DNA from 2 places in the Streptomyces sp. NPDC047085 genome. Region 2 is predicted to be linked to the other one. Evidence: riboswitches for the same ligand, from Rfam matches in the RefSeq annotation. Region 2 holds a riboswitch; the other holds the start of a gene.
What was found. Region 2 has a riboswitch for glycine ahead of gcvP (aminomethyl-transferring glycine dehydrogenase). Riboswitches for the same ligand answer to the same signal wherever they lie in the genome.
Positions count from the first base shown of each region.

Region 1: linked by a shared signal. The riboswitch ahead of gcvT (glycine cleavage system aminomethyltransferase GcvT) and the one ahead of gcvP (aminomethyl-transferring glycine dehydrogenase) in region 2 are both predicted to bind glycine.

Region 1 covers NZ_JBEYUW010000008.1:303,396-317,785, reverse strand. Annotated here, with positions in the region: gene glyA (serine hydroxymethyltransferase) at 87-1,352, opposite strand; gene gcvH (glycine cleavage system protein GcvH) at 1,367-1,747, opposite strand; gene gcvT (glycine cleavage system aminomethyltransferase GcvT) at 1,913-3,040, opposite strand; glycine riboswitch at 3,203-3,300, opposite strand; gene ABZ865_RS26840 (AAA family ATPase) at 3,474-4,160, shown strand; gene ABZ865_RS26835 (enhanced serine sensitivity protein SseB) at 4,226-5,017, shown strand; gene ABZ865_RS26830 (enhanced serine sensitivity protein SseB C-terminal domain-containing protein) at 5,207-6,007, shown strand; gene ABZ865_RS26825 (ABC transporter permease) at 6,380-7,378, shown strand; gene ABZ865_RS26820 (ABC transporter substrate-binding protein) at 7,408-9,159, shown strand; gene ABZ865_RS26815 (ABC transporter permease) at 9,250-10,260, shown strand; gene ABZ865_RS26810 (ABC transporter ATP-binding protein) at 10,257-11,345, shown strand; gene ABZ865_RS26805 (dipeptide ABC transporter ATP-binding protein) at 11,342-12,718, shown strand; gene ABZ865_RS26800 (M1 family metallopeptidase) at 12,816-14,207, shown strand; gene ABZ865_RS26795 (trimeric intracellular cation channel family protein) at 14,273-14,390, shown strand, end outside.
Region 2 covers NZ_JBEYUW010000017.1:152,988-167,377, forward strand. Annotated here, with positions in the region: partial or broken gene ABZ865_RS38165 (aldehyde oxidase) at 75-642, shown strand; partial or broken gene ABZ865_RS38170 (molybdopterin-dependent oxidoreductase) at 557-1,099, opposite strand; gene modA (molybdate ABC transporter substrate-binding protein) at 1,249-2,076, shown strand; gene modB (molybdate ABC transporter permease subunit) at 2,073-2,930, shown strand; gene ABZ865_RS38185 (ABC transporter ATP-binding protein) at 3,131-4,201, shown strand; gene ABZ865_RS38190 (TOBE domain-containing protein) at 4,230-4,652, shown strand; gene gcvP (aminomethyl-transferring glycine dehydrogenase) at 4,811-7,696, opposite strand; glycine riboswitch at 7,873-7,966, opposite strand; gene ABZ865_RS38200 (PRC-barrel domain-containing protein) at 8,086-8,457, shown strand; gene ABZ865_RS38205 (DNA polymerase IV) at 8,516-9,868, opposite strand; gene ABZ865_RS38210 (MerR family transcriptional regulator) at 9,934-10,617, opposite strand; gene ABZ865_RS38215 (bifunctional nuclease family protein) at 10,895-11,368, opposite strand; gene ABZ865_RS38220 (MerR family transcriptional regulator) at 11,453-12,196, opposite strand; gene ABZ865_RS38225 (FHA domain-containing protein) at 12,235-13,065, opposite strand; gene ABZ865_RS38230 (DUF881 domain-containing protein) at 13,256-14,092, opposite strand; gene ABZ865_RS38235 (small basic family protein) at 14,098-14,390, opposite strand, start outside.

The DNA.
Region 1 (14,390 bases), on a different contig from region 2:
CACCGCGCACACCTTCCGGTGTCCTTCCAGTGTGCGCGGTGCCGGGTGAAACGGGTCGTGCCGGGACTTACTTGTTCAGGCCCGACTTACTTGTTCAGGCCCGGGTACAGCGGGTGCTTGTCGGCCAGGGCCTTGACCCGGGCCTTCAGGCCTTCCGCGTCGTACGAGGGCTTCAGCGCCTCGGCGATCACGTCCGCGACCTCGGCGAAGTCCTCGGCCGTGAAGCCGCGGGTCGCGAGGGCCGGGGTGCCGATCCGCAGGCCGGAGGTCACCATCGGCGGGCGCGGGTCGTTCGGGACCGCGTTGCGGTTGACGGTGATGCCGACCTCGTGGAGGCGGTCCTCGGCCTGCTGGCCGTCCAGCTCGGACGCGCGCAGGTCGACCAGGATCAGGTGGACGTCCGTCCCGCCGGACAGGACGTTCACCCCGGCCTCACGGGCGTCGGCCGCCGTCAGGCGCTCGGCGAGGATCCGCGCGCCCTCGACCGTGCGGCGCTGGCGCTCCTTGAAGTCCTCGCTCGCCGCGACCTTGAAGGAGACCGCCTTCGCCGCGATCACGTGCTCCAGGGGGCCGCCCTGGAAGCCCGGGAACACGGACGAGTTCAGCTTCTTCGCGAAGTCCTTCTTGGCGAGGATGATGCCGCCGCGCGGGCCGCCGAGGGTCTTGTGGGTCGTGGAGGTGACCACGTCCGCGTGCTCGACCGGGTTCGGGTGGAGACCGGCGGCGACCAGGCCGGCGAAGTGCGCCATGTCGACCCACAGGTACGCCTCGACCTCGTCGGCGATCCGGCGGAACTCGGCGAAGTCCAGCTGCCGCGGGTACGCCGACCAGCCCGCGATGATCACCTTGGGGCGGTGCTCCTTGGCGAGGCGCTCGACCTCGGCCATGTCGACCAGGCCGGTCTCGGAGTCCACGTGGTAGGCGACCACGTTGAACTGCTTGCCGGAGAAGTTCAGCCGCATCCCGTGGGTCAGGTGGCCGCCGTGCGCCAGGTCCAGGCCGAGGATGGTGTCCCCGGGCTGGGCCAGCGCGAACAGCGCCGCCTGGTTGGCGGAGGCGCCGGAGTGGGGCTGCACGTTGGCGTACTCGGCGCCGAACAGCTCCTTGATCCGGTCGATGGCGATCTGCTCGGCGACGTCGACGTGCTCGCAGCCGCCGTAGTAGCGGCGGCCCGGGTAGCCCTCGGCGTACTTGTTGGTCAGGACCGAACCCTGGGCCTCCATCACCGCGAGCGGCGCGAAGTTCTCGGAGGCGATCATCTCCAGCGTCGACTGCTGGCGGACCAGCTCGGCGTCGACCGCGGCGGCGACCTCCGGGTCCAGCTCGTGCAGGGGGGTGTTCAGGACAGTCATACGGCTACGACTCCTCAGCCGGCGATCTCGGCGGTGTACTCGTCGGCGGAGAGCAGGTCCTTCGGCTCCTCCGCGACACGCACCTTGAACAGCCAGCCGCCCTCGAAGGGGGCGGAGTTCACCAGCGCCGGGTCGTCGACGACGTCCTGGTTGGCCTCGACGACCTCGCCGGTGACCGGCGAGTACAGGTCGGAGACGGACTTGGTCGACTCCAGCTCGCCGCAGGTCTCGCCCGCGGTCACCGTGTCACCGACCTCGGGGAGCTGGGCGTAGACGACGTCACCGAGCGCGTTGGCCGCGAACTCGGTGATGCCGACCGTCGCGACGCCGTTCTCGTCGGCGGCCGACAGCCACTCGTGCTCCTTGCTGTAGCGCAGCTGCTGCGGGTTGCTCATGGCCTGAATTCTCCTGTACGCGGGAAAGTGCTGATCGACGGGGGAGTGCTGAAACTGCTGGTGAGCAGGCGATATGTGGGCAGGGTCACGTGATCGTCACGGACCGGGCCGCCCCGGCCTGCCGGCGCTGTGATCAGTGTCTACTTCTGACGCCTGTAGAAGTGTCTACTTCTGACGCTTGTAGAAGGGCAGCGCCACGACCTCGTACGGCTCATGGCTGCCCCGGATGTCCACACCGACGCCCTCGGTGCCCGGCGCCGCGTGCGCGGCGTCGACGTAGGCCATGGCGATCGGCTTGCCCAGGGTGGGGGAGGGGGCGCCGGAGGTGACCTCGCCGATCACCTCGCCGCCCGCGACGACGGAGTACCCGGCGCGCGGCACCCGGCGGCCCTCGGCGATCAGGCCGACCAGGACGCGCGGCGGGTTCTGCTCGGCCCGGGCGGCGGCCTCGGTGAGCGCCTCGCGGCCGACGAAGTCGCCCTCCTTCTCGAACTTCACCACGCGGCCGAGCCCGGCGTCGAACGGGGTCAGCGAGGTGGTCAGCTCGTGCCCGTACAGCGGCATGCCCGCCTCCAGGCGCAGGGTGTCCCGGCAGGACAGGCCGCACGGCACCAGGCCGACGCCCTCGCCGGCCTTGGTCAGCGCCTGCCACAGCTCCACGGCGTGCTCGGGCTTCACGAACAGCTCGAAGCCGTCCTCGCCGGTGTAGCCGGTGCGGGCGATCAGCGCCGGGACACCGGCGACGGTGCCGGGCAGGCCCGCGTAGTACTTCAGGCCGTCCAGGTCGGCGTCCGTGAGGGACTTCAGGATGCCAGGGGACTCGGGGCCCTGGACCGCGATCAGCGCGTACGCGTCACGGTCGTCACGCACCTCGGCGTCGAAGCCCTCGGCGCGCTCGGTCAGCGCGTCGAGGACGACCTGGGCGTTGGAGGCGTTGGCGACGACCATGTACTCGGTCTCGGCCAGCCGGTAGACGATCAGGTCGTCCAGGATGCCGCCGTCGGCCTGGCAGATCATGGTGTAGCGGGCGCGGCCGACGCCGACGGAGGCGATGTTGCCGACGAGGGCGAAGTTCAGGAAGGCGGCGGCCTGCGGGCCGGTGACCGTGATCTCACCCATGTGCGAGAGGTCGAAGAGCCCGGCCTTGGTGCGCACGGCGAGGTGCTCGTCGCGCTCGGAGCCGTAGCGCAGCGGCATGTCCCAGCCGGCGAAGTCGGTCATCGTCGCTCCGAGCGAGCGATGCAGCGCGTCCAGCGCGGTGTGACGCAGCTCAGTGGGTTCGGTACTGCTCATCGGACGGTCGTCTCCCAAGGCAATGACGGGCGAGGTCTTTCCTCCCCATCTGTCATCGGAACCTGAGAGGTTCGCCATGACCACCGACTTGGAAAAAGTCGCAGGTCACGGCTTGCACCTTGGGTGGAGCCACTGACACAGCGGCCCGCTTTTCAGATGTGCCTCGCCCGCGCGGTAACGGGGCCTGAGAGATTCAAGGGAGGGACTTGCTCCTTCGGCGTCCCAGCGAAGGCTGCTGGGAACTCTCCCGCGCGGATTCAAGCGGCCGGTATGCAGTTGGCGGGCACATCATTGCACGCCGCGCCCCCACCCGTCAGGGCCGCATCTGTAACCGAGCTGTGGCAGTACGCGCACCCAACCACTGGACAGCGCGCATTACCTTCTCTTTACATTCAAAGGGCAAGGGATCCCCCGAGGCCCCCAGGGGAGGACGATCACGGTGAACAGGACCACGGCGTACGCCACCACCACCGGCATCGCGGTGCCGCAGCAGCCCTCCGCCCCCGCCCGCACCGGCGCCCGCGCGCGCCGCGCCGACCGTCCGGCCCCGGTCGTCCGCGACCTGCGCGACCGCGCCGGCCAGGGCCCCCGCGCCCTGTGCTTCGGCCCGCAGGACCTGGTGGTGATCACCGGCCTGCCCGGCAGCGGGAAGTCCACCCTGATGCGCCGCGCGGTCCCCGGCCGGCGCGTCGACTCCCAGGACACCCGCGAGCGCTGGGACGCCCGTGCGCCCCGCTTCCTCCCCTACGCGCTCTACCGCCCCCTGGTCCGCCTCGCCCACTACGCCGGGCTGCGCCGCGCCCTCGCCACCGGGGAGGGAGTGGTCGTGCACGACTGCGGCACCCAGGCCTGGGTGCGCTCCTGGATGGCCCGCGAGGCCCGCCGCCGCGGCGGCACCCTGCACCTGCTCCTCCTCGACGTCACCCCCGCCACCGCCCGGGAGGGCCAGCGCGAGCGCGGCCGGGGCGTCTCCCGGTACGCCTTCGGCCGTCACCGCCGCACGACCGCCCGGCTGCTGCGCGGGGTGCAGCGGGGCGAGCTGCCCGCCGGCTGCGGCTCCGCGGTGCTGCTGGACCGCGCGGCGGCGGACGCCCTGCAGCGGATCGTGTTCACGGGCTGAGGGGTTGCCACCGCCACCGGATAGCCTTTGGCCCCACAGCATGGTTCCCAGCAGGCGGTAGGCACATGGACTTCCCGGCGGACGTTCCCGCGGACTTCCCGGCACAGGCGCATCCCCACCCGCACGGCGGTTGGCCCGGCAACGAGCTGGAGGAGGTGCTGTCGGCCTCCCTGGGCATCCCCTCCGCGGGCGGTCGGATCGTCGAGGTCCTCGGCCGCAGCTTCGTCTGGGTCCCGCTGCCCAATGGCGGCGGCCCGGACAGTGGCACGCTGGACCTGCCCACCCTGGACCTCGACGGCCAGGCGTACGTGCCGGTCTTCAGCTCCGAGGAGCAGCTGCGCCACGTGGCCGGCCCCCACATGTCGTTCACCGTCGCCCCCGCCGTCGAGTTCGCCCGCGGTCTGCCCCCGCAGGTGGGCATGGCGGTCAACCCGGACGGCGTGGTCGGCCTCCCCCTGCCGCCCGAGGCGGTCGCCGAACTCTGCCGCGCGGGCCGCACCCCGCTGGACGGCCCCGCCACCGGCGGCCGGGTCCGGCTCTTCGAGCCCGACTGGCAGGACGACCCGGTCGACTTCCTCTCCGCCGCCTCCGCCGAGTTCGCCGCGACCGGCGTGGTCCTCACCGCCCGTCGCTGCCTGGCCGCCATCGAGACGGACGACCCCGTGATGTTCGTCGGCGTCGAGCTCACCCAGTACGAGGGCGACATCCGGGCCCTCCCCCTGGAAGCCCTGGGCCGCGCCCTCGGCACCGTCCCCGTCCAGTGGCCGGTCAACCTGGTCCTCCTGGACGTGACGGACGACCCGGTGGCCGAATGGCTCAGGACGAACGTCCGACCCTTCTACGAGTACGGCCACTAGAGGCCGACCCCAGGGGCAGCCGGCCCAGGGGCGCGGGGCTGTGCCCGATATGCGGCTCCGCCGCGTGGGCGCGACAACCCACGATGAAGCCGCAGACGACCGACGGCATTTCGCGGCACGTCCAGCGGAGCGCCCAGGCGCTTAAGCTGTCCCCAAACGAGGGGCACTGAAAAGAGAAGGGCACGACAGGTGAGCGCGAGCCACAGCGGCAGCGTCGAGCACATGCTGCGCCAGGTCACCCCCGGCCGCTACGACGCCTACGAAGCACTGCTGCGCGCCCTCGCCACCCCCTCCTCCGGTCAGATCTGGATGCTCCTGTGGCACGGCCAGGCCGGCTCCCCGGACGCCCAGTACGGGAACATGGAGGTCGGCGGCTTCAGCTACGCCCCGTGCGTGACCTCCGCGCAGGAGCTCTCGGCGAGCGGCTGGAACCGTTCCTACGAGGTGGTCGACGGCCTCGACGTGGCCCGCACCCTCTATCCCGACCACTACGGCCTCTGGCTCAACCCGCACGCCCCGGGCGGCGGTGTCGGCATCCCCTGGCTGGACCTGCGCCGCATCGCCACCGGTCTGGACCGCCAGCCGGCCGGGCCTCTGCGCGTGTCCGAACCCGGCATCGACATCCCGCAGTTCTACGCCCTGCTCGCCCAGAACGCCCACCGCACCCCCGCGCTGCGCTCCCTGCGCCGCGCCTGGGTGCAGCCCGCGCTCGGGGCGCCGTACCTCGTCCTCGGCCTGGACGTGTACGACACCTCCCCGGCGGCGGTCGACTCGGTGCGGGCGATGATGCAGCAGTCCGTCGGCGCCGTACCTGAGGGCCTGCCGGTCTCCACGGTCGCGATGAGTGACGACTACGACCCGGTCGTGATGTGGATGCGCGCCAACTCCCGCCCGTTCTACGACCGTGACGCCCATGCGGCCGGCCCCCAGCCCCAGGAAGGGGCCCCGGCCGCCGGTTACGGCTATCCGCCCGTGCACGGCGCCTACTGAGCCGCGCACCGCGGGCCCGACGAGGCCTTCCCCGCCCGTCCCCGTCCATCGTGATGTCCGTCACATGTGAGGGGGTGTCCCGACCTGGGCGTGTGTGCGCGGGGTTGAGGGCGACGGGCGGGTGGTCACCGGGTGTGACCGGCGCGTCCGGGGGTCGGTTCCGGCCGTTCGGATAACGGAACCCCCATCGCCGTATCACGGTTACGCATACTTTCGCCTTGGACTCTGGCGGGTGATCGCAGCCACGCTGAAGACTCCCCACTCAAGACACACGAGGTGCTCACCTCGTGCTCTTGTGCAAGTCGACAAAGCCGCAAACCTTCGCGGCAGACGCGGGCCGGGCAACAACCGGCTAGAGGGGTCGGGTTACCAGTGACCGCACCGATCGAGACCACCGGGGCAGAGGCCGAGACCCCGCCCGAGGCTGTGCTCGCCGGGGTCAAGAAATCCCAGATCGAAGGGCGTTCGCTCTCACAGATCGCCTGGACCCGGTTCAAGCGGGACAAGCTGGCCGTTGCGGGTGGCGTCGTCGTCATCCTGCTCGTGCTGATGGCGGTGCTCGCCAAGCCGATCGAGTGGGCTTTCGGGCTGGACCCCAACGAGTTCCACCAGAACCTCATCGACCCGGCCCTGCTGGCCCCCAAGGGCAGCTGGGGCGGGATGAGCTGGGACCACCCGCTGGGCGTGGAGCCGCAGTACGGCCGTGACATGCTCGCCCGCATCATCGAGGGCTCCTGGGTCTCGCTGCTGGTCGCCGGCGGCGCCACCCTGCTGTCCGTGGTCATCGGCACCGTGCTCGGCGTCGTCGCCGGCTACTACGGCGGCTGGGTCGACAGCGCCATCAGCCGGCTGATGGACACCTTCCTGGCGTTCCCGCTGCTGCTGTTCGCCATCGCCATCTCGGCCTCGGTGCAGGACGGTTTCTTCGGATTCAACGGGCTGCCGCTACGGATCGGCGTACTGATCTTCGTGATCGGCTTCTTCAGCTGGCCGTACATCGGCCGTATCGTGCGCGCCCAGACGATGAGCCTCGCGCGGCGCGAGTTCGTGGAGGCCGCCACCAGCCTGGGCGCCCGCGGCCCGTACATCCTGTTCCGCGAACTGCTCCCCAACCTCGTCGCGCCGATCCTCGTCTACTCGACGCTGATCATCCCGACGAACATCCTCTTCGAGGCCGCGCTGAGCTTCCTCGGAGTCGGTATCGCACCGCCGCAGGCCTCTTGGGGCGGAATGCTCAGCAACGCCGTGGATCTCTACACAGCGGATCCGCAGTTCATGTTCGTGCCCGGACTGGCGATCTTCATCACCGTCCTGGCATTCAACCTGCTGGGTGACGGGCTGCGTGACGCGCTCGACCCTCGCAGCAAGTGATCCACATCGATCGAGGGGGCATTCCTCACGTGAAGACGAGAAGGGTTACCGCGGCCGTGGCCACGGTCCTGGCGGTCTCGCTCGGCGCTGCCGCGTGCGGCGGCGGTAACGACAGCAAGAACAACGGCAGCGGTGGCGGTAGCGCCGCGAAGGACGCGGCGCTGGACTCCATCGTCAACGCGTCGAGCAAGAAGGGGGGGACGGTCAACCTCGAGGACTCCGACGTTCCCGACTCCCTGGACCCGGGCAACACGTACTACGGCTTCGTGCAGAACTTCTCGCGTCTGTACGCCCGTACGCTGGTCACGTTCAAGCCGGCCGCCGGCAAGGACGGCCTCACGGTCGTCCCGGACCTCGCCGACTCCCTCGGCAAGGCCAGCCCGGACGCCAAGACCTGGACGTACCACCTGCGTTCCGGCCTGAAGTTCGAGGACGGCACGCCGATCACGTCCAAGGACGTCAAGTACGCGATCGAGCGCTCCAACTTCGCGCCCGAGGCCCTGTCCAACGGCCCGACGTACTTCAAGGCGTACCTGAAGGGCGGCGAGAAGTACAAGGGCCCCTACAAGGACAAGAAGGGCCTCGACTCCATCGAGACCCCGGACGACCAGACGATCGTCTTCCACCTGGCCAAGCCTTTCGCCGACTTCGACTACCTGGCGACCTTCTCCCAGACGGCCCCCGTGCCGCAGGCGAAGGACGACGGCGCGAAGTACGTCCAGCACATCGTGTCCTCCGGCCCCTACAAGTTCGCCTCGTACGAGGAGGGCGCCAGCGCCTCCCTCGTCCGTAACCCGAACTGGGACCCGAAGTCGGACCCGATCCGCAAGGCGCTGCCGGACAAGATCAACGTCAAGTTCAAGGTCAACCCGGTCACGGTCGACAACGACCTGCTCGCCGACAAGATCACGGCTGACATCACCGGCGCCGGCGTGCAGCCGCAGACCCAGCCGAAGATCCTGAACGGCAAGTACGCCAAGCAGACGGACAACTCCTACGCGGGCGCCACGGGCTACATGGCCCTGAACCTGCACGTCGCCCCGTTCGACAACGTCCACTGCCGCAAGGCCGTCCAGTGGGCCCTCGACAAGCAGTCGGTCATCGACGCCATGGGTGGCGCGCCGAAGGGCGACGTGGCCACCACGCTGCTGCCGCCGTCGGTCAACGGCTACACCAAGTTCGACACCTACGCCACGGCGGGTCACAAGGGTGACGTGGCCAAGGCCAAGGACGAGCTGAAGCAGTGCGGCAAGCCGAGCGGCTTCTCCACCACGCTGACCGCCCGCGCCGACCGCCCCGCCGAGGTCGCGGCCGCCACGGCCATCCAGAACTCGCTGAAGGCCGCCGGCATCAAGGTCGACATCAAGCAGTTCCCCTCCGGCAAGTACTTCTCCAACTTCGCCGGTGTCCCGAGCTACGTCCACCAGCACAAGCTCGGCATGATGATGATGGCGTGGGGCGCCGACTGGCCGACCGGCTACGGCTTCCTCGACCAGATCATCGACGGTTCGGCCATCAAGCCCTCGGGCGGCAACAACCTGATGGAGCTGAACGACCCGAAGATCAACAAGGCTCTGTCCGACGCCATCGCCAACACCGACTCCGCGGCCCGTACCAAGGCCTGGGGCGACATCGACAAGATGGTCATGGACAACGCCTCGGTCGTCCCGCTGATCTACCGCAAGAACCTGCTGATCAGGCCTACGTCCGCGACCAACGTCACGGTCACGCAGGCGTACCTCGGCATGTACGACTACACGCTGCTGGGCTCCTCGAAGTAACAGCAGGCCGGATACCCCTGAAAGGCAGGTGAAGGCGCCGGGCGGCCGGGACGGACACACTCCGTCCCGGCCCCCCGGAGCCGCACAGCTGTGGCTGCGTACATCATCCGACGCGTCTTCGGCGCCGTGGTGCTGCTGCTGGTGGTCAGCGCAGTCACCTTCGCAATCTTCTTCCTGGTCCCCCGCCTGGGCGGCCAGACGGCCACCCAGCTGGCCACCCAGTACGTCGGCAAGGACGCCAACCCCGAGTCCATCGCCGCGATCAAGAAGAACCTGGGCTTCGACCAGCCCATCTACATCCAGTACTGGGACTACATCAAGGGCCTGTTCGTAGGCGCCGACTACAAGTTCGGTCCGGACGCCACGCACTGCAGCGCCCCCTGCTTCGGGTACTCCTTCAAGAGTCACATCGAGGTGTGGCCGCAGCTCACGCAGCGCATCCCGGTCTCCTTCTCGCTGGCCGTCGGCGCGGCCGTGATCTGGCTGATCTTCGGTGTCACCACCGGCGTCATCTCGGCGCTGCGCAAGGGCAAGCCCGTCGACCGCATCTCGATGTTCATCGCGCTCGCCGGCGTCTCGCTCCCGATCTTCTTCACCGGCCAGGTCATCAACGCGCTGTTCATCTACCAGTGGCCCATCTGGGACAGCACCGACTACGTGCCCTTCACCGAGAACCCGGGTGAGTGGGCCTGGCACCTGCTGCTGCCCTGGATCAGCCTCGCGTTCCTCTTCTCCGCGACCTACGCCCGGCTCACCCGGGCGGGCATGCTCGAGACGATGAGCGAGGACTACATCCGGACGGCCCGGGCCAAGGGCCTCAAGGAGCGCACGGTCGTCACCAAGCACGGCCTGCGCGCCACCCTCACCCCGATCGTGACCATCTTCGGCATCGACTTCGGCACCCTCATCGGTACCGCGGTGCTCACCGAGACGGTCTTCTCGCTCCAGGGGATCGGTGCGTACTCGATCCAGGCCATCAAGGACAACGACCTGCCCATCGTGATGGCCGTGACCCTGGTAGCGGCGTTCTTCATCGTCTTCGCAAATCTCGTCGTCGACCTGGTGTACGCAGCCATCGACCCCCGCGTGAGGTACTCGTGAGCAAGCTCGAAAAGGCGGCACTGGGCGAACCGGCCACGGACGTCGCCGCCCCTTCCGACGCCCAAGACGCGTTCCTCTCCGTTCGCGATCTGCGCATCCACTTCAACACCGACGACGGTCTGGTCAAGTCCGTGGACGGCGTCAGCTTCGACGTCCGGCGCGGTCAGACGCTCGGCATCGTGGGCGAGTCGGGCTCCGGCAAGTCCGTGACGTCCCTCGGCGTCATGGGCCTGCACCGCGCGGTGAACGCCAAGGTCTCCGGCGAGGTGTGGCTGGACGGGCAGGAGCTGATCGGCGCCGACCCGGACGAGGTCCGCCGGCTGCGCGGCCGCAAGATGGCGATGATCTTCCAGGACCCGCTGTCCGCGATGCACCCCTACTACAAGGTCGGGGACCAGATCATCGAGGCCTACCGGGTCCACCACAAGGTCAGCAAGAAGGTGGCCCGCACGCGTGCCATCGAGATGCTCGACCGGGTCGGCATCCCCGAGCCCGCCAAGCGCATCGACGGCTACCCGCACGAGTTCTCCGGCGGTATGCGCCAGCGCGCCATGATCGCGATGGCGCTGGTCAACAACCCCGAACTGCTCATCGCGGACGAGCCGACCACCGCCCTCGACGTGACCGTCCAGGCGCAGATCCTCGACCTGATCCGGGACCTGCAGAAGGAGTTCGGCTCCGCGGTCATCATGATCACGCACGACCTCGGCGTGGTCGCCGAGATCGCCGACGACGTCCTGGTGATGTACGGCGGCCGGTGCGTGGAGCGCGGACCGGTCGGGGAGATCTTCGAGAAGCCGCAGCACCCGTACACCTGGGGCCTGCTCGGCTCGATGCCGCGCATCGACCGCGACACCGCCGACCGGCTCACCCCGGTCAAGGGCCAACCGCCGAGCCTCATCAACGTCCCCTCGGGCTGTGCCTTCCACCCGCGCTGCCCGTACGCGGACCTCCCCAAGGGGAACGTCACCCGCACGGTGCGCCCCGAGCTGGAGCTGGCGGAGGGCGGCCACTGGTCCGCCTGCCACCTCTCGGCCGAGGACCGTACGCGGATCTGGACCGAAGAGATTGCGCCGAAGCTGTGAGTGAGACGAAGAAGACAGACACCGTCGAGGACGCCGCCGGCAAGGCCGCGGTCCCGCAGCAGGCGTCGGCTCCCGAGGGCGGCTCCGCCGACCGGGAGGTGCTGCTCCGGGTCAAGGGCCTGACGAAGCACTTCCCGATCAAGAAGGGCCTCCTGCAGCGCCAGGTCGGCGCCGTGAAGGCGGTCGACGGCATCGACTTCGAGGTGCGCAAGGGCGAAACCCTGGGCGTCGTCGGCGAGTCGGGCTGCGGCAAGTCGACCATGGGCCGGGTCATCACCCGCCTCCAGGACCCGACCGGCGGCACGATCGAGTTCGAGGGCCGGGACATCACGCGGCTGAGCACCGGGCAGATGCGCCCGATGCGCCGCGACATGCAGATGATCTTCCAGGACCCGTACGGCTCCCTGAACCCCCGGCACACCATCGGCTCGATCGTCTCGGCGCCCTTCCGGCTCCAGGGCGTCGAGCCCGAGGGCGGGGTGAAGAAGGAGGTCCAGCGGCTCCTGGAGCTGGTCGGCCTCAACCCCGAGCACTACAACCGCTATCCGCACGAGTTCTCCGGCGGTCAGCGCCAGCGCATCGGCATCGCCCGCGCGCTCGCCCTGAAGCCGAAGCTGGTCGTCGCCGACGAGCCGGTGTCCGCGCTGGACGTGTCGATCCAGGCCCAGGTCGTCAACCTCATGGACGACCTCCAGGAGGAGCTGGGCCTGACGTACGTGATCATCGCGCACGACCTGTCCGTCGTCCGGCACGTCTCGGACCGGATCGCGGTGATGTACCTCGGCAAGATCGTCGAGCTGGCCGACCGCAACTCGCTGTACGAGGCGCCGATGCACCCGTACACCAAGGCGCTGATGTCGGCCGTGCCGATCCCGGACCCGAAGCGGCGGGGCACCAAGAGCGAGCGCATCCTGCTGCGCGGTGACGTCCCGTCGCCGATCGCGCCGCCCTCCGGCTGCCGTTTCCACACCCGGTGCTGGAAGGCGACGCAGATCTGCAAGACGACCGAGCCGCAGCTGGTGGAGCTGAAGCCCGGTCAGCGGGTCGCCTGCCACCACCCGGAGAACTTCGCCGACCAGGCTCCGCAGGACACGGTCCTGCTGACGGCGGCGAAGGAGGCCTCCGAGCTGGTCGGTGAGGCGGTCCTGGAGGGCTCGGCTCACGAGGCGTCGGCGGAGCCGGCCGAGGCGGCCGAGGATGCGGCTGACGAGGCGTCGGCTCAGGAGGCGTCGGCCGAGGCGGAGGCCGAGGAGGCACCGGCTGAGCCCGAGGCTGAGGAGGCGTCGGCCGAGGCCGAGGCTGAGGAGGCGTCGGCCGAGGCCGCGGAATCCGAGGCTCCGGCCCCCAAGTCCCAGGAGTCAACCGACAAGTAGCACATGACGACTGGGCAAAGTCATGTACATGCCTGAGCGGGAGAGTTCAGAGTCGTCCGTGTCCGAATGATTCGGCACACGCTCGAAGGGACGACTCATGAATCTCTCCCGTTCGGCACGCTTAGCAGCCGTCGCGACCGCGGCGGCTGCTTTCTTCGTCATCGCCGCCTCCGCCGCCCCCACCCCCGGCGCGGACGGCATCGGCGACACCTACTTCCCGCGGCTCGGCAACGGCGGCTTCGACGCCCGCCACTACGACCTCGACGTCGCCTACGACCCCGGCACCGGCCGCCTCGACGGCCGTACGACGCTCACCGCCCGCGCCACCCAGAACCTCTCCTCCTTCGACCTGGACCTGCAGAAACTGGAGGTCACCCGCGTCGAGGTGAACGGCAGACGGGCCGGCTTCACGCGCGACGGCGACGAACTGCGCGTCACCCCGCGCGGCACCCTCCCGGGCGGCCGGGACTTCACCGTCTCCGTCACCTACGGCGGCATACCCCAGCCCCTCAACGGCCCCATCGTCTTCGGCTCCGACTACGGCTGGATGAAGACGACCGACGGAGTCTTCGTCGCCTGCGAGCCCAACGCCGCCTCCACCTGGTTCCCGTCGAGCGACCACCCCGCCGACAAGGCCACCTACGACATCCGGATCAAGGCGCCGAAGGGCCTGACCGGCGTCTCCAACGGCCGGCTCGTGTCGACGTACGACAAGGGCGGCTCGACGTACACGCACTGGCGCGAGAGCCGGCCCATGGCCACCTACCTCGCCACCGCCACCATCGGGACGTTCGACGTGCGCACCGGCCGCACCCCGGCCGGCACCCCGATCTACGTCGCCATCGACCCGGTGCTGAAGAACAGCAACAACGTCGACGTGTACGCCGTCACCGCCGCCGCCACCGACTACTGGTCGCAGGTCTTCGGGCCCTACCCGTTCGAGGAGACCGGCGCGATCGTCGACGACATGCCCCAGGCCGGCTTCTCGCTGGAGGTGCAGAGCAAGCCCGCCTACTCGGCCGTGCGCAGCGAGTCGACCATCGTGCACGAGCTGGCCCACCAGTGGTTCGGCGACTCGGTGAGCGTGGCGCGGTGGAAGGACATCTGGCTCAACGAGGGCTTCGCCACCTACGCCCAGTGGCTGTGGGCGGAGCACCAGGGCACCCGCTCGGCCCACGACTCCTTCCTCGCCGCCTACGACGCCCGCCCGGCCTCGTCGGCCTTCTGGCAGATCGAGGTGGCCGACCCGCAGCGCGACACGATGTTCGCCTCCGCCGTCTACCAGCGCGGCGCGATGACCCTCCAGATGCTCAGGGAGCGGATCGGCGACGAGGCGTTCTTCAGGCTGCTGCCCGCCTGGACCCGGCTCCACCGGTACGGCAACGCGGACACGGACGACTTCGTCCGCTTCGCCGAGCGGATCAGCGGACAGCAGTTGGACGATCTCTTCGACACCTGGCTGTTCACGACCGGCAAGCCGACTCTGTAAGCCCGGCAGACCCGGCTGGCCTGGCTTTGTAAGGTTCACGCCTCCTGACAGGTGAGAATGTCAGGGTGCAGCTGCAGCAACTCTTCAGTCCCTCCGTCCAGCACACGCTCGATGTCATCGGCATCTTCGTGTTCGCGATCTCCGGCGCGCTGCTGGCCGTCCGGAAGAACTTCGACGTGTTCG
Region 2 (14,390 bases):
GTGCCGATCCGTTGCCGGCTCGGTGCCGTCACCGTCGTACCCCTCACCGGCACAGCAGCGCCGCCCACAGGTCGATGGCCCGCCGCCTCGACCTGGACCCGCTGGAGTTCAAGGCGCGCAACATCATCGGCCCCGACGAGCCGATGCAGACGCCGGGCGGCCACGAGGAGGACCTGCACATCGCGAGCTACGGCCTCGACCAGTGCCTGTCGATCGTGCGCCGGGCTCAGGCGGAGCCGCGGGCCGAGGCCCCGAGGGCTGGCTGGTCGGCGAGGGCGCGGCCCTGGCGATGATCGCGACCGGCCCGCCCGGCGGCCACATCGCCGACGCCCGGGTGGCCCTGCTGCCCGACGGCACCTTCGATCTGGCCGTCGGCACCGCCGCCTTCCGCCGCTACCGGCTGCCCCAGTACGCCGATGTGCCGCGCGCCGAGGTGCACTTCATGAGACGGCCGACGCGATCGGCCCGCTGGGCGCCAAGTCGATGAGCGAGAGCCCCTTCAACCCGGTCGCGCCGACCCTGGCCAACGCCCTGCGGGACGCGACGGGGCTGCGGTTCACGGAGTTGCCGCTGACGCGCGACGGGGTGTGGCCGGCGCTGGAGCGGCGGGGCGGTAGCCGCCGTCCACCCGGATCGCGGTGATCCCGCTGACGTGCCGGGCCCCGCAGCGGTCCTGCGGGAGCACCAGCTGGGGGCCGGCCGCGTCGAGCGGGGTGTCGTCGATCGTGACGGCGAGCAGCACGGGGGCGGCGGCGAAGTCGGGGTCGATCTCGGCCCAGGACAGCAGGGCCTGGTGGCCGTCGGTACCGGTGACGGCGATGAGGAAACGCAGCCGGTCCTTGCGCCTGGCGGGGTCGAAGCCGGGTCCGGCGCCGGTGAGCACGTCGCACAGGCGTGGGCCGGTGAACCGGTGGTGCTCGATGCCGCTGGTGGCGCACTCGAAGGCGACGTCCGCCCGGTGCTACGGCCAGCGGAGCAGGTCCGGCACGGTCAGCCGGGCGGGCCGGGCCAGATCGCCGGCCAGGGCGATGTGCGCGAGCGTCACCTGCGACCACCTCCGGCTGGAGCCTACCCGCGCGATACCTTCGTAGAAACGCATATGCCAGCCCAAAGCAAGAACATCCCAGCTCATGCGATGTGACAGGTGCCTTAGGTCTTGCAAATGCGGCAGTATTATCGCCGCGTGGCCGGATTCCGGCCCTGGAAGGGCGCGACAGCTGTTCCACAGACCCGAGGAGTAGACACGTGATGACCCGTTCCATGCGCCGGGCCCGGATGCTGCAGCTGGCCGGCGCGGGAGCCGCCGCCCTGATGGCCCTCAGCGCCTGCTCCTCCTCCGACGACTCGTCGACCACCAAGTCCGACACGTCGGGCATGTCCGGCTCCGCCGCTCCCAAGCTCTCGGGCACGGTCACCGTGTTCGCGGCCGCCTCCCTGAAGGAGAGCTTCACCGCCTTGGGCAAGCAGTTCGAGCAGGAGCACCCGGGCACCAAGGTCAGCTTCAACTTCGGCGGCAGCGACACCCTCGCCGCCAGCATCACCGGCGGTGCCCCGGCCGACGTCTTCGCCGCCGCCAGCCCCAAGACCATGAAGATCGTGACGGACAAGAGCGACGCGGACGGCACCCCGGCCACCTTCGTCCGCAACCAGCTGGAGATCGCCACCCTGCCGGGCAACCCCGACAAGGTGTCCTCCTTGAAGGACCTCACCAAGTCCGGCATCAAGGTTGTCCTGTGCGACAAGACAGTGCCCTGCGGCGCCGCCGCGCAGAAGGCGCTGGACGCCGCCAAGATCAAGCTCACCCCGGTCTCCTACGAGCAGGACGTCAAGAGCGCCCTGACCAAGGTCGAGCTGAAGGAGGCCGACGCCGCGGTGGTCTACAAGACCGACGTGATGGCCGCGGGTGACAAGGTGGAGGGCGTGGAGTTCCCCGAGTCGGCCAAGGCGATCAACGAATACCCGATCGCCCTGCTGAAGAACGCGCCCAACGCCCAGGCGGCCAACGCCTTCATCGCCCTCGTGCAGTCCGCCGAAGGCCAGAAGGTGCTGACCGAGGCCGGCTTCCTGAAGCCGTGACCTCGCTCGACAAGCCCGGCGCCGCGACCGGCCCCCGCACGGGCGGGCCGCGGCGCCGCCCTGCCCGCACGAGCCCCCGCGGGGTGCCGCTGCCACTGCTCGTGCCGGGCGTGGTGGCCCTGGCGTTCCTGCTGCTGCCCCTGATCGCGCTGCTGCTGCGCGCCCCCTGGCGGAGCCTGCCGAGGCAGCTGACCAGCACCGAGGTGTGGCAGGCGCTCCAACTGTCCCTGATCAGCGCCACGGCGGCGACCGCGGTCACCCTGGTGCTGGGGGTGCCGCTGGCGTGGCTGCTGGCCCGTACGGAGTTCCCCGGCCGTGGTCTGGTCCGCGCGCTGGTGACCCTGCCGTTGGTCCTGCCGCCGGTGGTCGGCGGTGTGGCGCTGCTGCTCGCCCTCGGCCGCAACGGGGTTATCGGCAGGTGGCTCGACTCCTGGTTCGGAATCACCCTGCCCTTCACCACCACGGGGGTGGTGATCGCCGAGGCGTTCGTCGCGATGCCCTTCCTGGTCATCAGCGTCGAGGGCACCCTGCGGGCCGCCGACCCGCGCTTCGAGGAGGCGGCCACCACGCTCGGCGCCTCCCGTTTCACCGCGTTCCGCCGGGTCACCCTGCCGCTCATCGCCCCCGGCATCGCCGCGGGCGCCGTGCTGGCCTGGGCCCGCGCGCTCGGCGAGTTCGGCGCGACGATCACCTTCGCGGGCAACTTCCCCGGCCGTACCCAGACCATGCCGCTCGCGGTCTACCTCGCCCTGCAGAACGACCCCGAGGCCGCGATCGCCCTCAGCCTGGTCCTGCTCGCGGTGTCCATCGCGGTGCTGGCGGGACTGCGAGACCGTTGGATGACCACCTCATGACAAACCCCCACCCCCCAACCACCGACGGCCCCCAGCCCCTCCACGCACGGCCCGCAACCGCCGACGGCGCTGAACCCCCACCCGTGCCACCTGCACCCGACCACGCAGGTGGCACGGGTGGTGCGGGTGGGAACCCAAAGCCGGCCGCAGGCCGGCTACCCACCACGCACCCGCACCCACACACGCGCCCGAACACGCACCTGCCCACCCCCAACACCGCCTCCCCCCACACCGACGGCCTCGACGCCCACCTCGTCGTCGACCGCACCACCTTCCGGCTGGACGTCACCCTCACCGCCGCCCCCGGCGACGTCGTCGCTCTCCTCGGCCCCAACGGCGCCGGCAAGACCACCGCCCTGCGCGCCCTCGCCGGCCTCACCCCGCTCACCGACGGCCACCTGCACCTGGACGGCACCTCGCTGGACCACACTCCCCCGGAGTCCCGCCCCGTCGGCGTGGTCTTCCAGGACTACCTGCTCTTCCCGCACCTGTCCGCCCTGGACAACGTGGCCTTCGGCCCGCGCTGCCAAGGCGCGAGCAAAGCCGAGGCACGGACCCAGGCGGCCGCCTGGCTGGACCGGATGGGCCTCGCCGACCACGCGGGCGCCAAGCCCCGCCGCCTCTCCGGCGGCCAGGCCCAGCGCGTCGCGCTCGCCCGGGCACTGGCCACCCGGCCCCGGCTGCTGCTCCTGGACGAGCCGCTCGCGGCCCTGGACGCCCGTACCCGCCTGGAGGTCCGCGCCCGGCTGCGCCGGCACCTCGCCGAGTTCGAGGCGGTCGCCGTCCTGGTGACGCACGACCCGCTGGACGCCATGGTGCTCGCCGACCGGCTGGTGGTCGTCGAGCATGGCCGAGTCGTCCAGGAAGGCTCCCCCTCCGACATCGCCCGGCGTCCGCGCACGGACTACATCGCGCGGCTCGTCGGCCTCAACCTCTACCGGGGCCAGGCCGAGCGGCACACCGTACGGCTCGACGCGGGCCCCTCGATCACGACCACGGAAGACCTTTCCGGACCGGTCTTCGTGGCCTTCCCGCCGGGTGCCGTCACCCTCTTCCGGGACCGGCCCACCGGCGCCAGCGCCCGCAACCTGTGGCGCTGCGAGGTCGCCGGTCTGGAGACGCACGGCGACCAGATCCGCGCCGACCTCACCGGTGAACTCCCGCTCGCCGCCGACCTCACCACGGTCGCCGCGGCCGAACTCGACCTGCACCCGGGGGCTTCGGTCTGGGCGTCCGTCAAGGCGACGCAGACGCACGCATACCCTGCGTGAGCAGCCGCGCACATTACGGTGTGGGCCCATGACCATGAGTATCCGCAACCAGCTTCCCGGCACCGTCACGGCGGTCCACCCCGGCGAGGTCATGGCGACCGCGAAGATCCGGCTGGCCGGCGGCCAGGACCTGACCGCCGCGATCACCCTGGAGGCCGTACGGGACCTCGGGCTGTCCGAGGGGACCTCCGTCCGCGCTCTGGTGAAGTCGACCGAGGTGTCCCTCGCCACCGAACACCCGCGGCACATCTCGATCCGCAACCAGCTGCCCGGCACCGTCAGCGACGTCTCCTCCGGCGCCGCCATGGCCACCGTCAAGGTCGCGGTCGACGGCGGCGGCGTCCTCACCTCCGCGATCACCCAGGAGTCCGCGGACGACCTCGGGCTGAAGGCCGGTGACCGCGTGGTGGCCCTGATCAAGTCGACAGAGGTGGCCCTGACCACCACCTGACACGGACGAGGCCCTGATCACCGCCTGACACCGTGAGGCCCGATCACCGGCTGACACGGACGAGGCCCCGCCCGGGTGTCCGGGCGGGGCCTCGTCCCGTCACTCGCTCCGCGTGCCGCCGAACGGCATCACGGCAGCATCACGGCATACGACGTCACTCAGTCCTCGTACGCGTCCAGCGGCGGGCAGGAGCACACCAGGTTGCGGTCGCCGTAGGCCTGGTCGATGCGGCGCACCGGCGGCCAGTACTTGTCGGCGGCCGAGACGCCGGCCGGGAAGACGGCGTCCTCGCGGCTGTAGGCGTGCTTCCACTCACCGCCGAGCGCGGCCGCGGTGTGCGGGGCGTTGTGCAGCGGGTTGTCGTCCGCGGGCCACTCGCCGGCGCCGACCTTCTCGATCTCCGCGCGGATGGCGATCATCGCGTCGCAGAACCGGTCCAGCTCGCCCAGGTCCTCCGACTCGGTCGGCTCGATCATCAGCGTGCCGGCCACCGGGAAGGACATGGTCGGCGCGTGGAAGCCGTAGTCGATCAGGCGCTTGGCCACGTCGTCCACGCTCACGCCGGTCGCCTTGGTCAGCGGGCGCAGGTCGATGATGCACTCGTGCGCGACCAGGCCGCCGGGGCCGGTGTAGAGCACCGGGTAGTGCGGCTCCAGACGCTTGGCGATGTAGTTCGCCGAGAGCACGGCGACCTGCGTGGCCCGCTTGAGGCCCTCGCCGCCCATCAGACGGACGTACGCCCAGGAGATGGGCAGGATGCCCGCGCTGCCCCACGGCGCCGCCGAGATCGGGCCCACGCCGGTCTCCGGGCCGGCGGCCGGCTGCAGCGGGTGGTTCGGCAGGTACGGCGCCAGGTGCGAGCGGACCGCGACCGGGCCGACGCCGGGGCCGCCGCCGCCGTGCGGGATGCAGAACGTCTTGTGCAGGTTCAGGTGCGAGACGTCACCGCCGAAGTGGCCGGGCTTGGCGAGGCCGACCAGGGCGTTGAGGTTGGCGCCGTCGACGTACACCTGGCCGCCGGCCTCGTGGACCTGGGCGCAGATGTCGGCGACGTGCTCCTCGAAGACGCCGTGCGTCGACGGGTAGGTGATCATCAGGACCGCCAGCTCGTCGCGGTACTGCTCGATCTTCGCCCGCAGGTCCTCGACGTCGATCTCGCCGTCCTCGGCGGTCTTGACGACGACGACCTTCATACCGGCCATCACGGCGCTGGCGGCGTTGGTGCCGTGCGCGGAGGACGGGATCAGGCAGATCGTGCGCTGCTCGTCGCCGTTGGCGCGGTGGTAGCCGCGGACGGCCAGCAGACCGGCCAGCTCGCCCTGGGAACCGGCGTTCGGCTGCAGCGAGACCTTGTCGTAGCCGGTGACCTCGGCGAGACGTTCCTCCAGCTCGTGGATGAGCGTGAGGAAGCCCTCGGCCTGCTCGGCGGGCGCGAACGGGTGCAGCTGGCCGAACTCGGGCCAGGTGACCGGCTCCATCTCGGTGGTCGCGTTGAGCTTCATGGTGCAGGAGCCCAGCGGGATCATGCCGCGGTCGAGCGCGTAGTCGCGGTCGGCCAGCTTGCGCAGGTAGCGCAGCATCGCGGTCTCGGAGCGGTGCTCGTGGAAGACCGGGTGGGTCAGGTAGTCGTCGGTGCGCAGCAGCGCCTCGGGCACGGCCTCCGCGGCGGCCGCGTCGAGGGCCTCCACGTCGCCCTCGACGCCGAAGGCGGCGAAGACGGCGCCAAGCTGCGCCCGGTTGGTGGTCTCGTCGCAGGCGAGGGAGACGTGGTCGGCGTCGACGAGACGCAGGTTGACCCCGTTCTCCCGGGCGGCGGCGACGACCTCGGCGGCCTTGCCGGGCACGCGCGCGGTGAGGGTGTCGAAGTAGGCGCCGTGGACGATCTCGACACCGCCGGCCTTCAGGCCCTCGGCGATGATCGTGGCGTACCGGTGGGTGCGCCGCGCGATGGCCTTCAGGCCCTCGGGACCGTGGTAGACGGCGTACATGCCGGCCATCACGGCGAGCAGCACCTGCGCGGTGCAGATGTTGCTGGTGGCCTTCTCACGGCGGATGTGCTGCTCACGGGTCTGCAGCGCCAGGCGGTAGGCCTTGTTGCCATCGGCGTCCACGGAGACGCCCACCAGGCGGCCGGGGAGGCTGCGGGCGAACTTCTCGTGCACCGCCATGTAGCCGGCGTGCGGTCCACCGAAGCCCATCGGCACACCGAAGCGCTGGGTCGTGCCGACCGCGATGTCCGCGCCCAGCTCGCCCGGCGAGGTCAGCAGGGTCAGCGCCAGCAGGTCGGCGGCGACCGTGACCAGGGCGCCCAGCTCGTGCGCCTGCTCGATGACCGGCTTGAGGTCACGTACGGCACCCGAGGCACCCGGGTACTGGAGCAGCACGCCGTTGATCTCACGTGCGGCGATGTCGGCCGGGATGCCCTCGCTGAGGTCGGCGACGACGACCTCGACGCCGGTCGGCTCGGCGCGCGTCTCGATGACGGCGATGGTCTGCGGCAGCGTGTCCGCGTCGACCAGGAACAGGCCCTTCTTGTTCTTGCCCATGCGCCGGGACAGCGCCATCGCCTCGGCGGCGGCGGTGCCCTCGTCGAGCAGGGAGGCTCCGGAGGTGGGCAGGCCGGTGAGCTCGGCGACCATCGTCTGGAAGTTCAGCAGGGCCTCCAGGCGGCCCTGGGAGATCTCGGGCTGGTACGGCGTGTAGGCCGTGTACCAGGAGGGGTTCTCCATGACGTTGCGCAGGATGACGGGCGGCGTGAAGGTGCCGTAGTAGCCGAGCCCGATCATCGACCCGAGGACCTGGTTGCGGTCGGCGAGGGAGCGCAGCTCAGCGATTACCTCGGCCTCGGTGCGGGCGCCCGGAAGGTCGAGGGCGTCGGCGTTCTTGATCACATCCGGGACCGCGGCGGCGGTCAGCTCGTCGAGCGAGCCGTAGCCGACGTGCGCGAGCATCTTGGCCCGCGCCTCCTGGTCGGGCCCGATGTGGCGCTGCTCGAAGGGGATGCCCGCTTCGAGCTCGGAGAGCGGAATGCGATGGGCGGTCATGTACGGAGGCCTCCTGGTCTGTACGACCTGCGAGGGGCACCGCGGCGTGGGTGCCCAGACGGCCTCCCCCTCTGTCATCTCAAACCTGAGAGCTTCACCGGGCGCCCTGAGGGCCCCGGCTTTCACCGTCGGTGAGGGCGGGAGCCGTCGGCGCCCGCCCTGCTTTCCAGAGTGACCTCGTCCGTGCGGTACGGGGGCCTGAGAGATTCCGGGGAGGAGTTGCTCCTTCGGCGCCTCCGAGTGCTCGGAGGACTCTCCCGCACGGGGTCAGCAGCCGTTGCCAGACTACCAGCGAGGTCAACGCCCGGGGCCTCGAGTGGCCGCCTCCCTGAATCTGCTCTTTTGTAGTGCTTACGGATGAGTTGCGACCAAGTGGAGGGAGAGGGACCGTGCAGACCGACATCGATCCGCGCAACCTGATCGGCCGCAAGGCGCTCGACCGCAACGGCACCAAGATCGGCACCATCGACGAGGTCTACCTCGACGACGCCACCGGCGTGCCGGAGTGGGCGGCCATACGCACCGGTCTGTTCTCCCGGGACGCCTTCGTCCCGCTGGAGCCCAGCGAGCTGATCGAGGGCACCCTCCGGGTCCCCTTCGACCGCGCGCTCATCAAGGACGCCCCCGACTTCGGTGTGGGCCGCCATCTCTCTCCCGAACAGGAACTGCAGCTCTACCACCACTACGGTCTGGACGTGACCCCACCCACCGACATCCCCGACCACGACTTCGGCAAGCTGGCGGGAACGGAGGAAACCTGAGGCACCCTTCCCGGCTCAGGGGGCTGCCGGCCCCCTGAGCCGCACCGGCCGGCGACCCCTAAGCATCGGTCTCCACCACACCCTCCACCAGCGGCAGCGGCTCCGCCGGCTCCAGATCAGGATCGTCGACCAAGAACGTCCGCACCCGCCCCGGCTCCGACTGCGGCGTCTCGAACCGCACGGTGACCCGTCCCAGGCCGCTGCCCTGCACCCAGCCGTGCCCGTACTCGGCGTGCCGGACGTCGTACCCGGCACGCCACTGCCGCTCGGCGGGCTCCGGGGGCGGCTCCACGGCCTCGGCCACATCGCCGTCCGGCGCCTCCGCCGCCCCCGAGGGCTGCGCCGCCTGCGCGAACAGATCCTCCTGCGTGTAGTCGGCGAGCCCGGAGACGCCCACGCCGAGCAGCCGCACCCCGCCCGTGGTGTCCACGGACTCCAGCAGCCGCGCGGCCGCCTCACGGATCACCGCGGGGTCGTCCGTGGGCCCCCTGAGCGTCTCGGAGCGGGTCAGCGTCGAGAAGTCGTAGCGCCGCACCTTCAGCACGATGGTCCGCCCGGACAGCCCGGATCCGCGCAGCCGCCGGACGCACCGGTCGGCCAGCCGCTGGACCTCCAGACCGACCCGGAGCCGGTCATGGATGTCCACGTCATAGGTGTCCTCCACGGACACCGACTTGGCCTCCCGCTCGGCCACCACGGGTCTGTCGTCGCGCGCGAGCGCCATCGCGTACAGAGCGTGCCCGTGTGCCTTGCCGAGCATCCGGACCAGCTCGTCCTCACCCGCCTCGGCCAGCTCCTCGACCGTGGTGATCCCGGCCCGCCGCAGATGATCCCCGGTGGCCGGCCCGACCCCGGGCAGGGTCCGCACCGACATGGGTCCCAGCAGCTCCCGCTCGGTCCCGGGCTCGATGATCACCAGGCCGTCGGGCTTGGCCTGCTCCGAGGCGATCTTCGCGAGCATCTTGGAGGCGGCGAGCCCCACCGACCCCGTCAGCCCCGTGGCCGCCCGTATGTCCGCGCGCAGCTTGGTCCCGGCCAGCAGCGCGGACTCCTCGTCCCAGGCCGCTCCCCCGGCCTCCAGGTCCACGAACGCCTCGTCCAGGCTCAGGGGCTCCACCAGCGGCGACAGCGCCCGCAGCAGCGCCATCACCTGATCGCTGACCGACCGGTAGAGCGCGAAGCGCGGCACGAGGTACGCGGCGTTCGGCGCGAGCCGGCGTGCCTGGGCCATGGGCATCGCCGAGTGCACCCCGAAGACCCGCGCCTCGTACGACGCGGTCGCCACCACCCCGCGTGGTCCGAGCCCGCCCACGATGACGGCCTTCCCGCGCAGGCTCGGCTTGGACGCCTGCTCCACCGAGGCGAAGAAGGCATCCATGTCGAGATGCAGGATCGTGGGCGCGTTTCTCACATCTCCGATGCTGCACCACGCCACTGACAATGCGGCCCCCGTGGGGGCGCCGGCGGACCGGGGTGTCAGACCGCCCGGTTGCGCCGTCTCGCCAGTTCGTCCGCGGGGTTCTGCCCCACCAGGGTCTCCCCGGTGTCGATGCGCTCGCCGTGCAGCTGGGAGAGCGCGCTCTCCACGTCCCGCCACACCACGCCCACGGCGATCCCGAAGATGCCCTGACCACCCTGGAGCAGGGCGTGCACCTCGTCGGGCGAGGTGCACTCGTAGACCGTGGCACCGTCGCTCATGAGGGTCATCCGCTCAAGATCACGGAAACCGCGTTCTCTGAGGTGCTGGACGGCCGTACGGATGTTCTGCAGCGAGACGCCCGTATCCAGAAAGCGCTTGACGATCTTCAGGACGACGACGTCCCGGAAGCTGTAGAGACGCTGCGTACCCGACCCGTAGGCAGGCCGTACGCTCGGCTCGACCAGCCCGGTACGGGCCCAGTAGTCGAGCTGCCGGTAGGTGATTCCGGCCGCCGCGCAAGCCGTGGGGCCGCGATACCCGATCTGCTCGGACGTCATGGACGCCGCCCCTCCGCCGCTCGGCACCACCGTCGGCCGCTGCGGGGCGTGATCGGCCGCGCCGGCGGGATGAGCGTATCCCCTGCTCGAACGCAGCTGAGAGCCTGGGGGAGGGTACGGACCGCTCTCCCCGAAACCGCGTCCGGGGGCACCCCCAGCCGTACCGTCGCCGCTGATGCTCACGCCGACCTCCGTCCTTGACCTGCCTTCTCGACGGTAGGCAGTCACCAGGGGTGCGTCAACGATCGCCACACTCGGCACGCCGAGTGATAATCACCCTAGGAGTGGTTTTCCGTGCCCCACCGCGGGGAAAGGCTAGCCGAATGCCGTCGTGGGAAGGCGTAGGACGCTCTCACGGGCCGCTGGCAATTGCCGTCGCGGCGGCCCGTCGCCGCACCGCTGAACGGCCGGTTCCGGGCCCCTGGGGCCGCGCGGCTCGGCACGCGCGGCCGACCGCGCCTCACTGGCTGCTGGTGCCGAAGTCCTCGGGCGAGATCTGGTCGAGGAACTCGCGGAACTTCTCCACCTCGTCCTCCTGCTCGTCCGGAATCGCGATGCCGGCGTCGTCCAGCACCGTGTCACTGCCAAAGATCGGCGTTCCGGTGCGCAGGGCCAGCGCTATGGCGTCGGACGGACGGGCGCTCACCTCGACCCCGCTGGCGAAGACCAGCTCCGCGTAGAAGACGCCCTCACGCAGGTCCGTGATGCGCACTTCCGTCAGCTCCTGACCGACGGCCTCCAGCACGTCCTTGAACAGATCGTGGGTCAGCGGTCGTGCGGGGGCCATGCCCTGCTGCGCGAAGGCGATCGCCGTCGCCTCTCCCGGCCCGATCCAGATCGGGAGGTAACGGTCGCCCCCCACTTCGCGCAGGAGCACGATCGGTTGGTTGGAGGGCATTTCGACCCGGACACCTACGACATCGAGCTCGTTCACACAGCAACCCTAGGCCGTGCTCGGGACGTTTGGGTAGTCGGGCCGGGAACAGGCGGCCGATCCGGCCTCCGGGCGCCCCTCCGTTCAGGGCAGCCGCACGCCGAGAGCGGTCTTGACCATCGCCGCGTGCAGCTTCACCGTGAGCGCCGCCAGCTCCTTCGTACGGGCCTCGGCGTGTGCCCTGGTCTGCGGGTTGCGGTGGCGCTTGAGCGGAGCCACCACCTGGTCCACGAGCCCCGCCTCGCGGTCGGCGGCCGCCTTCATCACCCGAAGGTGGCGCGGCTCGATCCCGAAGCGGCCCAGCTCGGCCACGAGCGAGGCCACGGTGACGGCCTCGGCGTCGTACGCCCCGTCCTCCAGGGGAGCGACCAGCCCGTACGACTCCCACTCCTTCAGGTCACCCTCGTCGACCCCGGCGGCCGCCAGCAGTTCGGCCCGCCCGACGCGGGCGACCGTGGGCCCGTCGGACGGCTGCTCCGACTCCGCGTCCTCCGGGCTGCGCTGCCGCCCCACCACGGGCAGCTGGACGGCCTCACCGCGCTCCATGGCCTCCAGATGCTCGCGGATCACCTTGAGCGGCAGATAGTGGTCCCGCTGCATCCTCAGGACGTGACCGAGGCGCTCGACGTCCCCGGCACTGAACTTGCGATACCCCGAGGGGGTCCGCCGCGGTTCGATGAGCCCCTCCGACTCCAGGAAACGGATCTTGGAGATGGTGACTTCGGGAAACTCGTCGCGCAGCACGTTCAGCACCGTGCCGATGCTCATCAGCCCACTGTCCGTGGCGGCGGTACCGCTTCCGGCACCGCCGCTCGGTGTTTGAAGCATGGACCTTCCCTGGGGTCCCCGGACGGCGTCCGGTGAGGTCAGATGCCCTGTCGGCTCGCGTAGAAGACCAGCCGGTACTTGCCGATCTGCACCTCGTCACCGTTCGACAGAGCGACCTGGTCGATGCGCTCGCGGTTGACGTACGTGCCGTTCAGGCTGCCCACGTCGGCCACCGTGAACGAACCGTCCGGGGAGCGCCGGAACTCCACGTGGCGACGCGAGACCGTCACGTCGTCCAGGAAGATGTCGCTCTGCGGATGACGGCCGGCCGTGGTCAGGTCGCCGTCCAGCAGGAAGCGGCTGCCCGAGTTCGGCCCCCGGCGCACCACCAGGAGCGCCGAGCCCAGCGGCAGCGCATCGACGGCCGCCTGCGCCTCGGGCGAGAGCATCGGCATCGGCGTCTGGCCGGTCGCCTCCGCGTCGTAGGCCTCGAGGCCGGAGATGGAGATCGTGGACGTGGTCTCGGAGGCGCGCTCGGGCGCCACACCAGGACGCAGGGGCGCACCGCAGTGGGAGCAGAAGCGGGCGTTCTCCGCGTTGCGGTTACCGCACCTCGTACACACCAGGACCGACATGGACGGATCCTCCTGCCGCGGAAGCCCCGCGGGGGCGTTGGACGCATACGGGTCAGAGGCAAACCCTCCACCCGCACTTGAGGTTGACGGTTGCCCGAAACCTATGCCGCCGGACTGGGCAGGGTCAACAGACGCCGCGCCCTGGCCTCCGGAAATGTCACCGCCCGGACCAGCGACCTGGTCCCGGAACAGCGGGCGCTGGCCCTCCGCGTCAGGCTGTGCGCGATGGCGAGCGGTCGCGTTGTCGCTGCCCTCTCGCGCGCTCTTGCCGAACAACTTCGCAAACAACTTCACGGGCGATTCCCCTTGACCGAAACAGACCCGCCCGTGGGGCAGGACGAACCCTGATTGCCGACACCGGTCGACCCGGACATCCTCACAACGTCCGTTTCCACCAAACAGTTTCCACCACGCACCTCCCCATCGGTGCGCCGACCCCCCGCAACCTCATGCCCCTGCCGGAAGCCCCCCATGCACCACTGGTTCACCGGGAGGACGACCGAGCGTAGTCAGGCTGCTTCGCCTGTCGCAAGGCATCCACGACGATCTTGCTCGACCGCTCGACAGTCACCGTGGCCTGCTCCTTCTCCAGAGTCTGCACCACGCCTCCCGGGATGTTCAGCGCCGGCTCGAGGTCCTGCGGCTTGCCGATGACCTTGAAACGATAGGGCGCGTCGATCTTGTTCCCGTCGACACTCACGCTCTTGCCGGAGTCGGTCAGATAGGTGTTCGCGACGATGCGCACCCCGTTGATCTCGATCGCCTCCGCGCCGGCCGCGCGCAACTCCTGGATCGCGTCGAGCAGCATGTCCGCTTTGACCGTCCCCTTCGTGTCCTCGACCGTCATGGTGATGCCGGGACCCTGCGCCGCGACTGTGCCCGCCAGAATGCCGAGTTGCTTCTCCTTCTCGGCGGTCTGCTTGCGGGCCTCCGCGGCCTGGTCGGAGCTGCTCTGCAGTTCCTGGCGCTGCTTTTCGAGTCCCTGCTTCTCGTCCTCAAGACGCTGAGTACGGTCGTCGAGTTCATCGAGGATGCGAACAAGATCTTCCTGACGGGCGCCGCGCAGGGCGCTGCCGCTGTCGCTGTTCGACGCCACCTGCACCGCGAGCCCGAAGCCGAGCCCGAACAGCAGCACCGCGACGATGAGTTGCGCACGGGTGAGCCGCGGCGGCCAAAGCCCCTTGACCAGCCGCTGACGCCCGGTGAGCTTCGGCTCACCGCTCTCGGCCGCGGCCGGCTCGGTCTCGGGCCCCGACGCCGGGACCTCGTCGGGCAGTTCCCTGCGCAGCCTGTTCTCCGGCCGCTCGTCCTGGTCGCTCATCGGTGTCACGCCCGGAACACGTGCCGGCGGATGGCCGCGGCGTTGGAGAAGATCCGGATGCCCAGGACCACCACGACGCCGGTGGACAGCTGCGCGCCCACGCCCAACTTGTCGCCCAGGAACACGATCAACGCGGCCACGACCACGTTCGACAGGAACGACACCACGAAGACCTTGTCGTCGAAGATGCCGTCGAGCATGGCCCGCAGACCACCGAAGACGGCGTCCAGCGCCGCCACGACGGCGATCGGCAGATACGGCTCGACGACCGCCGGAACCTCGGGCCGGACCAACAGGC